Regions from separate parts of the Janthinobacterium woesei genome, predicted to be linked through region 2. Evidence: predicted binding sites of a transcription regulator. Region 2 holds the regulator's gene; each other region holds the start of a gene.
What was found. The regulator FNR, encoded in region 2, switches genes on or off when oxygen is low (the NO sensors DNR and NnrR bind a similar motif). The targets are predictions, from matches to a motif close to TTGATNNNNATCAA.
Positions count from the first base shown of each region.

Region 1: a site for FNR is predicted at 1,589-1,602, ahead of ACQ4W6_RS18990 (universal stress protein). Genes of this name have one in related genera too.
Region 3: a site for FNR is predicted at 1,807-1,820, ahead of ubiU (ubiquinone anaerobic biosynthesis protein UbiU). Genes of this name have one in related genera too.

Region 1 covers NZ_JBNYXW010000016.1:77,205-80,478, forward strand. Annotated here, with positions in the region: gene ACQ4W6_RS18980 (hypothetical protein) at 1-49, shown strand, start outside; gene ACQ4W6_RS18985 (hypothetical protein) at 249-608, shown strand; gene ACQ4W6_RS18990 (universal stress protein) at 630-1,496, opposite strand; gene ACQ4W6_RS18995 (TraR/DksA family transcriptional regulator) at 1,944-2,315, opposite strand; gene ACQ4W6_RS19000 (VOC family protein) at 2,425-2,844, opposite strand; gene ACQ4W6_RS19005 (hypothetical protein) at 2,923-3,274, opposite strand, start outside.
Region 2 covers NZ_JBNYXW010000003.1:271,360-274,633, reverse strand. Annotated here, with positions in the region: gene ccoG (cytochrome c oxidase accessory protein CcoG) at 1-1,030, shown strand, start outside; gene ACQ4W6_RS04565 (FixH family protein) at 1,091-1,615, shown strand; gene fnr (fumarate/nitrate reduction transcriptional regulator Fnr) at 1,631-2,389, opposite strand; gene ACQ4W6_RS04555 (HAMP domain-containing sensor histidine kinase) at 2,650-3,274, shown strand, end outside.
Region 3 covers NZ_JBNYXW010000021.1:90,534-93,807, reverse strand. Annotated here, with positions in the region: gene ACQ4W6_RS22505 (ribonucleoside triphosphate reductase) at 1-1,193, opposite strand, end outside; gene ACQ4W6_RS22500 (hypothetical protein) at 1,315-1,722, opposite strand; gene ubiU (ubiquinone anaerobic biosynthesis protein UbiU) at 1,883-2,920, shown strand; gene ubiV (ubiquinone anaerobic biosynthesis protein UbiV) at 2,998-3,274, shown strand, end outside.

The DNA of each region.
Region 1 (3,274 bases), on a different contig from region 2:
CGACTGGCACGATTTCGACCCGCTCAGCATCCCCGTGCTGGTGGCTTGATTTGTTCGATGGTTTGGTCGATGCGCCGCGTAGTACGGCATAAGTGCCGCGCCGCACGAAAGTTAGGTATTATCCTTATTGGTATTGTTAATCAATGCCGTCAGGGATAGTTCCCGTGCGCCCCATGCAAGACAGGACCCAGGTGACTGCCCGTAATACTTGCCTCGCATGCTAATGAGTGTGGATAGGAGGGCGCGTCATGACACAGGCATGGTTCATTCTTACGCAGGCCGATGGGCGCGACATCTGTGCGCCGTCGCCGGCACAGCTGGCCGATGCGCTGGCCGAGGTGTACCGTGCGCCAGAGACGGCGCCCGATGGCAGCCCGTCCGCCGTCCTGTTGCGCTTTGGTTACGACGATGGCTTGATGTATCAGGTCGAGGTCGCCAGCGGAGGCGAAGTCACTTTCGAGGAATGGTCGGACCGCGATTGCGAAATCGCCTTGGCCAGCCCGCGCCGCATGTCGGCCTTGCCGCAGGGCGATGCGCTGCAGCTGTGGCAGTGGCTGGCGCAGCGCCAGGTGGCCAAGATCCGCAGCCAGCCCTGGCAGGACGGCTAGCGGGCGGCTCTGCCAAAGGTGCTAGTGCACCATCAGCACGGGGATCGTCATGCTCTGCAAGACTGTGCGCGTGACGCCACCCAGTATCGTTTCGCGCAGGCGCGAATGGCCATACGCCCCCATCACCAGCAAATCGGCCGCCAGCTCCCCCGCCTGCGACAGCAGCGCTTCGCCGATGTCGCCGCGCCGCACGCCGCCTCCATCGAGCAAATGCACGCGTGCTTCCACGCCGTGGCGCGCCAGGTACTGCAGCAGTTCGGCGCCCGGCTGGTCGCCATGCTCGGCCGCATGCACCTTGGCATCGAAGATGGCCACGTGGACTTGCCCGGCACGCTGCAGCAGGGGCAGGGCGGCGCTGACGGCGCGGCTCGCTTCCTTGCTGGCATTCCATGAAATGAGCACATTGCGCGCGGCCGCCGGCGGCGCTTGCATCGGCAGCGGCGGCGCGTACGGCACGATCAGCACGGGCCGGCCCGAATGCAGCAGCACGTAGGCGGGAAAATCGCGCATCACGGACGGCGATTTATCCTTGGCATTGTATTGACTGATCACCACCAGGTCCGCGTAGCGGGCCAGCAGGCTGATGCCGCCCGCCGCCTCATCGTCGAGTACGCGCTGCTCGAACGAGGCGACGCCGGCCGTGCGTACATGCTGCTCGAAACCATCGAGGGCGCGCGTGGCTCTTTCTCTCAAGAAATTGAGGTGCAGCGCCAGGTTTGGGTCGGCATCGAGGTCGGGCTGGTTCTGGTACAGCAGGCGCGACACGCCCGTCAGGGCCACGCCCGTCAGGTGGCCGCCGCAGGCTTGCGCGATGCTGGCGGCCGCGTCGATGCGGGCGCTGCGGCTGGCACTGTCGTCAATATGCAGCAACACGGTTTTATACGTCATGGCCTGGCCTCTCGCTGTGCGGTAAGCCCCATTCTGGCACAGTCGGGGCACAGTTCGCGCACGCATGCCACTGTGCCTGGCAGGCCGGGCACTTGATCTGGCGCAAAACTGGCGCTAAAAACTGTGCCTACACTTGATCCCACGCAGATCAAGCATAACAAGCGGGGAGGCACAGCAATGCAGGAACAAAGATAGCGCTGGTCACGGGCGCGCATATCGCCATCCATGGCGCACAGTGGTGAGTTGAGCAGGCTTGCAGCTTGAAGATTGAAGATTGAAGATTGAAGATTGAAGCAGGGCAATGGCAGTGGAGGAGACCCGGCTGCCCAGTCAGCACACAGAGGCTGGCGGGAGCCGGATAGCAGCACAGCAGTAAAGGTGAAAGGCAAACGGCAAAAGGCGAGGGGCAGGGCAGCGATGCCTTGCCCCGTTGCGTTGCTGCAATGACTAACGCTGGGCCTTTTCCAGCCGCGTCTGGCAATCGATGCACAGGCGCGCTTCGGGGCGTGCGTTCAGGCGCGACAGGCCGATGGCTTCGCCGCAGTTGTCGCACAAGCCATAGCTGCCGTCGGCCATCCTGGCCAGCGCCTGCCTGATGAGGGCCAGCTGCGCCACGTTGTGTTCGGCCGCCTCGCTGACGAGGGCGTTCAGGGTGTGCACGCTGGCGTTGTCGGCCGGCGAGGCTTCGATTTCATTGAGCAGCGAGGCACGCGCGTCGGCTTCGGCCGTTTCGCCCTCGATTTGTTCCAGTAGCGCAAGCTTGCGTTGCTCCAGCACGCCTTGCAGGCGCTGTAGCTGGTCTTGCGGCAATCCATTCATGGCTGTCACCCGGTGGGAGTCTCTACCATCATGGTAGTCCAAGATGGCCAGCTCTGCTTGCGCTACCACCCGCGCCACGTTTGATGCGGCGCAGGCGGTTGCCGTTGATTTATGCTGGTTTCTTTTCGCAGTTGATCATCCAGGCCACGCCGAACTGGTCTTTCAGCATGCCGAAGCGCTGCGCCCAGAAGGTTTCCTGCAGCGGCATCTGGATGCTGCCATCGCGCGCCAGCGCGGCGAAGGCTCTTTCGGCTTCTTCCGGCGCATCGACGCTCAGGCAGACCGAGCAGCCGCTCATGCCCTTGGCGCCATCTTCGGTGCCGCCGCCGTCCGACCCCATCAGCATGGTGGGGCCCAGTTGTACGGAACCATGCATGATCTTGTCGTACCAGTCTTCCTTGACTTGTTCCTGGCCCGGCGTGCCGCGAAACGGCATCAGGAAAAGGTTTTCGCCATGCAGGTGCTGGCGGTAGTATTCCAGCGCTTGCGCGCAATTGCCATTGAATTGCAAATACGCTTCGGTACGCATGTTGGTCTCCTCTGGTTGCCCCGAAAGCACGATTGCATGCGGGACGTCCCAGTATAGGCGCTGGGCGGCCAAATTCAATCAGCCTGGCGCCATCTCTTGCAGCCGCTCACGCACCTTGCCCAAGGTGCTAAGGATGCGTTCGGGGTTGCCGGCCAGGACGGCGCTGCCCATGTGCAACAAACTCGTAGCCAGGCTGATCCAGTGCCGCACGTCGTCGTTGCGGGCAATGCTCAGGCGTGCCGTGTCGAGCAGGCCGCTGAGCTGGCGCTGCGCCGTGTCCAGGCCCACGACGGTATGCCCTGCGGCATCGGCATACAGCGCGTTGGCTTGCTGGCGCAGTGCCACTTCCAGCGCGAACACGGCTTGCGCCTGGCTGTGGCTGATGGCGTTTTCTCCCTCGCTGGCGCGCTTGCGGATGGCGCGCATGACG
Region 2 (3,274 bases):
CAAGATCGAAGGCACGCGCAGTGCCCGCATGGCCCTCGACAAGCAGGGTCCGTCGCTGCACAAGGCAGCTAAGAAGACGGCCAAGCACCTGGCGTGGGGCGCCATCGCCCTGTGGACGGGCTTTACCTTCGTTGGCTACTTCACGCCCATCAAGGAACTGGCGCACGCGGTCACCACCTTGAATTTCGGTCCCTGGGAATGGTTCTGGGTCTTGTTCTACAGCCTGGCAACCTACGGCAACGCGGGCTGGCTGCGCGAGCAGGTGTGCAAATACATGTGCCCCTACGCGCGTTTCCAGAGCGCCATGTTCGACCAGGATACCCTGATCATCACCTACGATGCCAAGCGGGGCGAACCGCGCGGCGCGCTGAGCAAGAAAGCCGGCAACAACGACAAGCTGGGCGACTGCATCGACTGCACCCTGTGCGTGCAAGTGTGTCCGACTGGCATCGATATCCGCAACGGCCTGCAGTATGAATGCATCGGCTGCGCCGCCTGCGTGGACGCCTGCAACAGCGTGATGGACAAGGTCGACCGGCCACGCGGCCTGGTACGCTACAGTACCGACCACGCGCTGGAAAACAACTTCAATGCGCAGCAGATCCGCCAGCGCGCCATGCGCCCGCGCGTACTGATCTATTCCGCCATCCTGGCCCTGATCATCATCGCCGTGGCGACCTCGCTGTTCCTGCGCACGCCGCTGAAAATGGACGTCATCCGCGACCGTGGCTCGATGGGACGCGAAGTGGAAGATGGCATGATCGAAAACGTCTACCGCCTGCAGATCATGAATACCTCGGAGCAGCGCCAGCACTTCAGGATCAGCGTTGCCGGCTTGCCCGGCCTGGCCCTGCTGACGCGCGATGAAGTTACCCTGCAGCCGACCGAAACGCTGGGCTGGCCCATCCGCCTGCGCGTGCCGCACGGCGTCGGGGAAAAGGGTTCGAACAAGATCAGCATCGAGCTGCAATCGCTGGACGATCCATCGCTGCATGTGCGCGAAAGCGCCGTGTTCATCGTGCCGCGCTAACAAGGAAAGGCGTGTTTTTGAGGGCTGACCCCAGAATATGCCGCCACAAGGAGAAATAGCATGTCGGAAAGTATCAAGCTGCAAGCCCCCGTGGAACCCTGGTACAAGCACCGCTGGCCGTGGCTGCTGATGGTGGGGCCCGGGCTGTCCGTCATCGTCGGCAGCTTCATGGGCTATATCGCGTTTACGCAGCCGGACGCGCTGGTGGTGGGCGACTATTACAAGCAGGGCAAGGCGATCAACCAGGACTTGCGGCGCGATACGGCCGCCAGCAACCTGGCCATGTCGACCAGCCTGACCTATGATGTAGCTGCAGCGCGCCTGACCGGTTCCGTGCAAAGCTTCGGCAAGGCTTACCCGGCGCCTTTGCTGCTGCACCTGGCGCATGCCACCTTGCCCGAAAAGGATATCAAGCTGCTGGTGCAGCCCGATGCGGCCGGCAACTTTTCGGTGGCGCTGCCGATGTTAGAGCGCAGCCGCTGGCAAGTGCTGGTGGAAAACAACGCGCGCGAATGGCGCTTGTCAGGCATCTGGACCTGGCCTTTGCAGCGCAGCATCGCGCTGCATGCGGATGAAGAACTATAAGGTACAGCACCGTTATTATTTGCAGGTGTCCGTGCCGGCCGTAATGGCCTTCAATTTTGCTGGCTGCAGGATTTCAATCTCGCGGTTCGACACGCGCAGCCAGCCTTCTTTCTTGAACTTCGACAATAAGCGGCTGACGCTTTCGATGGTCAAGCCCAGGTAATTGCCAATTTCCTCGCGCGACATGCGCAGCTGGAAGTTGCTGCCCGAATAGCCGCGTGCCTCGTAGCGCGAGGCCAGGTTGACGATGAAGGCGGCAAAGCGCTGCGTCGCCTGCATATTGCCCAGCAACAGCATGACGCTTTGCTCGCGCGTGATTTCCTGGCTCATCATGCGGTGGAAATGGCGCAGCAGGGTCGGTATACTGCCCAGCAATTGTTCCAGGCTGGAAAACGGAATTTCACACACTTCGCTGTCTTCCAGCGCCACCGCGTTGCAATGGTGGCGGTCGGCGCTGATGGCGTCCATGCCCAGCAATTCGCCAGCCATCTGGAAACCCGTCACCTGCTCGTCGCCGCCCGGATTGATCTGGTACGTCTTGAAGTGGCCCAAACGGATCGCGTACAGGTTCTGGAACGAATCGCCGATGCGGAACAGCAAGGCGCCACGCGCGACCTTGCGGCGCCGGCCGATGATCTGGTCCAGCCGGTCCATATCACCCACATCGAGCCCCATCGGCAGGCACAATTGATGCATGCTGCACGTCGAGCATCGGGCACGCAACGCCTCCACGGTCACTGCGGGCAAGGCTGGAGAGAGTAGCGCTTCTGTCATGTCAGTACCTTTTATAAAATGCAATAACAAGTTTACTGCATAGTGCGTTGCCATGTGCCAATTTCGCGGAAATTCACCGCAATTCGCCCTAATTTCGCTGAATAAACGACGTTCTGCATTTAATTTTATGCCGACATCCTCTAAAGCCTGCTCCACAGCGCAAAATTACACGCCCCACGCTTGCCAAGTTGATGTATTGATAGGAAAATTCCTGACAGCATTATCTGCCGCCTGTACCGCCCGGTACTCAAAAGGAAATCATGAAGCCTCTCGGCATTAAAGCAAAAGTCGCGCTGGCCACCAGCCTGACCTCGATCGCCATGATCGCCCTGGTGACGATGGTCCAGGTGAAACACATGCGCGACGATTTCACGCAAGTCTTGCTGAGCCAGCAAACGGCGCTGATCGAGCGCACGGCCGAAGAACTCGATGACAAGCTGGCCATGCTGCTCGACATCATCACCCAGACCGCGCGCCACCAGCCACCCGCCCTGATGGATGACCCGGCGCAATTGCGCCACTACTACACGCAGCGCGCCATGCTGGCCCTGTTCGACGACGTGCTGGTGCTCGATACGCAGGGCAAGGTGGTCGCCGACGTGCCCGAAGTGCAGGGGCGCAACGGCACGGACGTGGCCGACCGCGCATACTTCCAGACGGTGATGCGCACGAAAAAAGCCATGATCACCGAGCCGATGCTGGGCAAGACCAGCCATTTGCCCATCGTGCAGATGGTCGCCCCCGTGCTCGACAAGGATGGCGAGGTGGCCGGCATCGTGATCGGCGTGCTGCGCCTGTACAAGGACAATATGCTCGGCCATTTGCGCACGGCCAAGGTGGGCAAGAGCGGCTATTTCTTCATCCTCACGCGCGAGGCCGTGCCGC
Region 3 (3,274 bases), on a different contig from region 2:
TTGCGGATCATTTCATTGATGCCGTTGACGCCCAGCGTGGAAAAATGGTTGCGCAGGGTGCCCAGGTAGCGTTTCGTGTACGGGAACAGGCCTTGCTGCATCAAGTCCTCGATGGTGGCGCGCTTGATTTCCAGGCTGGTCTTGCCCAGCTCCAGCAGGCGGTCCAGGTCCGCCAGCAGGCCTGCTTCGTCGCCGCGCCACAAATGTCCCAGGCGCGCGCAATTGATCGTCACCACGCCCAGGGAACCCGTCTGCTCTGCCGAGCCGAACAGGCCATTGCCGCGTTTCAGCAGTTCGCGCAAGTCCAGTTGCAAACGGCAGCACATGGAGCGGATCATGTTCGGCTTGAGTTCCGAGTTGATGAAATTCTGGAAGTAGGGCAGGCCGTAGCGAGCCGTCATCTCGAACAGGCGTTCCGCATTTTCGCTATGCCAGTCGAAATCCTCGGTGATGTTATAGGTGGGGATGGGGAAAGTGAATACGCGCCCCTTGGCGTCGCCCGCCATCATGATCTCGATGTAGGCGCGGTTGATCATGTCCATCTCAAGTTGCAGTTCGCCATAGCGGAAGTCCATCTCCTGGCCGGCGATCACGGGGATCTGCTCGCGCAGATCGTCCGGACAGACCCAGTCGAAGGTCAGGTTGGTAAATGGCGTCTGCGTGCCCCAGCGCGACGGTACGTTGAGGTTGAAGATCAGTTCCTGCATATATTGGCGCACGTCTTCATAGCGCAGCTTGTCCTTGCGGATGTAGGGCGCCATATAGGTGTCGAAGGAGCTGAAGGCTTGCGCGCCGGCCCATTCATTTTGCAGTGTACCGAGGAAGTTGACGATCTGGCCGATGGCGCTCGACATGTGTTTCGGCGGGCCGGACTCGATCTTGCCGGGCACACCGTTCAAGCCTTCGTGCAGCAAGGTGCGCAGCGACCAGCCGGCGCAATAGCCGGCCAGCATGTCGAGGTCGTGGATGTGCAGGGCCGCTTCGCGGTGCGCCGCGCCCACCTCGGGTGGATACACCTGGTCCAGCCAGTAGTTGGCGATGACTTTGCCCGACACATTGAGTATCAGGCCACCCAGCGAGTAGCCCTGGTTGGCGTTGGCGTTGACGCGCCAGTCGCGCCGCTCCAGGTATTCATTGATGGACGCGGCGACATCGACCTGGCCGCGTGTGGGGTGAACTGTCTGTGTAGTCATGAAACCTCCAATAAACACAACATGCGGTGTTTTTATGGAGATTAATCACTAAATGTAGTGGCGTCAAAGGTGTCGTGCAGTTGTATGGCGAATCCTTGATGCAGGTGAAAAAAAACCCGGCTTACTTTTTCGCGCCTCCCTGGCGCAGGATGAAGTAGCTCAGGCCGAAATGCGCGGCGCCGCAGGCGGCGATGCTGATGAGGGAAGCGGGCAGCACGTGCAGCCAGATTTCCAGCGGCGAGTAGGTGCTCCAGCTGGCCACGCGCATATCGAACGTGACGTAGTTCGCCAGCAGCCAGTAGAGGGCCAACAGGCCCGTGCAGATGGCGGCCTGGCGCAGCAGCGGCATCTGGCGGCGCGTGAAAACGGCCAGCAAGAACAGCAGCACGCCGGGCCAGGCACCCAGCACCTCGGGCGACAGGATGGACAGCGTGTCGGCGTCATAGCCTTCGGCAGGCGCGGCCCACTGCACTTGCAGCACGGTGAGGAAAAGGGTCAGCAGGAAGATCAGCAGCGGTTTGCGGGGCATGGCGGCGAGTGCAATAGGGCGGAGATGGAGCATTTTACAGCGCGGTCAAGCAAATGGAATGTACGCCGCCCACGCACGCATTCCTTCACCTGCGTCAAGGACTGCGTGGCCTGCGCGGGGCTATAGTCTGCACCCTGAGCCGACACGGGAAATGAACATCATGATGCTTGAATCAACCACCGCCAGCCGCGTGACGGGACCGCTGGAACTGGTCTGTCCCGCCGGCAGCCTGCCAGCCCTGAAAGCGGCCGTCGACAATGGCGCCGACACCGTCTACCTGGGCTTTCGCGACGCCACCAACGCGCGCAATTTTGCCGGTCTCAATTTTGACGAAAAGGCCATCGCCGAAGGCGTTCGCTACGCCCACCAGTATGGGCGCAAGGTGCTGCTGGCCTTGAATACCTATCCGCAGCCGCACAACTGGGCCGTGTGGCGCAGCGCCATCGATCGCGCCGCGCAGGCGGGCATCGACGCCATGATCGTCGCCGACCCGGGCCTGATGGCGTATGCAGCCCAGCACCACCCACAGCTGCGCCTGCATCTGTCCGTGCAGGGTTCGGCCACCAATTACGAGGCCATCAATTTTTATCATGAGCACTTCGGCATCGCCCGCGCCGTGCTGCCGCGCGTGCTGTCCATGGCGCAGGTGGAGCAATTGATAGCCAAGACGGAGGTGGAGATCGAGGTATTCGGCTTCGGCAGCCTGTGCGTGATGGTCGAGGGGCGCTGCGCGCTGTCCTCGTATGCGACGGGCGAGGCGCCGAACACGCACGGCGTGTGCTCGCCGGCCAAGGCCGTGCGCTGGCTGGAAACGCCGCAAGGCCTGGAATCGCGCCTGAACGGCGTGCTGATCGACCGCTACGCGCCCGGCGAAAACGCCAGTTATCCCACCCTGTGCAAGGGGCGTTTTGAAGTCAACGACGAAGAGTATTACGCGATCGAGGAACCGGCCAGCTTGAACACGCTGGCGCTGCTGCCGCAATTGATCGCCATGGGCGTGCGCGCCGTGAAAATCGAAGGCCGCCAGCGCAGCCCCGCCTATGTTGCGCAGGTAACGCGTGTGTGGCGCGAAGCGATCGACGCCTGCCGCGCAGGCAATGCGCGCTACGCCGTCAAGCCGGGCTGGATGGCGGCCTTGGACAAGCTGGCCGAGGGCCAGCAGCACACTTTGGGTGCTTACCACCGCTCCTGGAAATAGAAAAACCTACTGCGCTTCTCGGCCACGCCGCGAGGCGCTCGCTACGGTTTTATCACTTAAAAAGTAATGGAACAGATATGCTGAAACTTTCACTGGGCCCCCTGTTGTACTACTGGCCGCGCACCACCGTTTTCGAGTTTTACCAGCACATCGCCACGACAGCCGTCGATATCGTGTATCTGGGCGAAACCGTGTGCTCGCGCCGGCATGAACTGCGCCTGGCCGACTGGCTCGATATCGCCGACATGCTCGCTGCCAGCGGCAAGGAAGTGGTGCTGTCGACACAGGCGCTGATCGAGGCGGGCGCCGAACTGGCGACCTTGCGCCGCATCACGGGCAATGGACGCTATATCG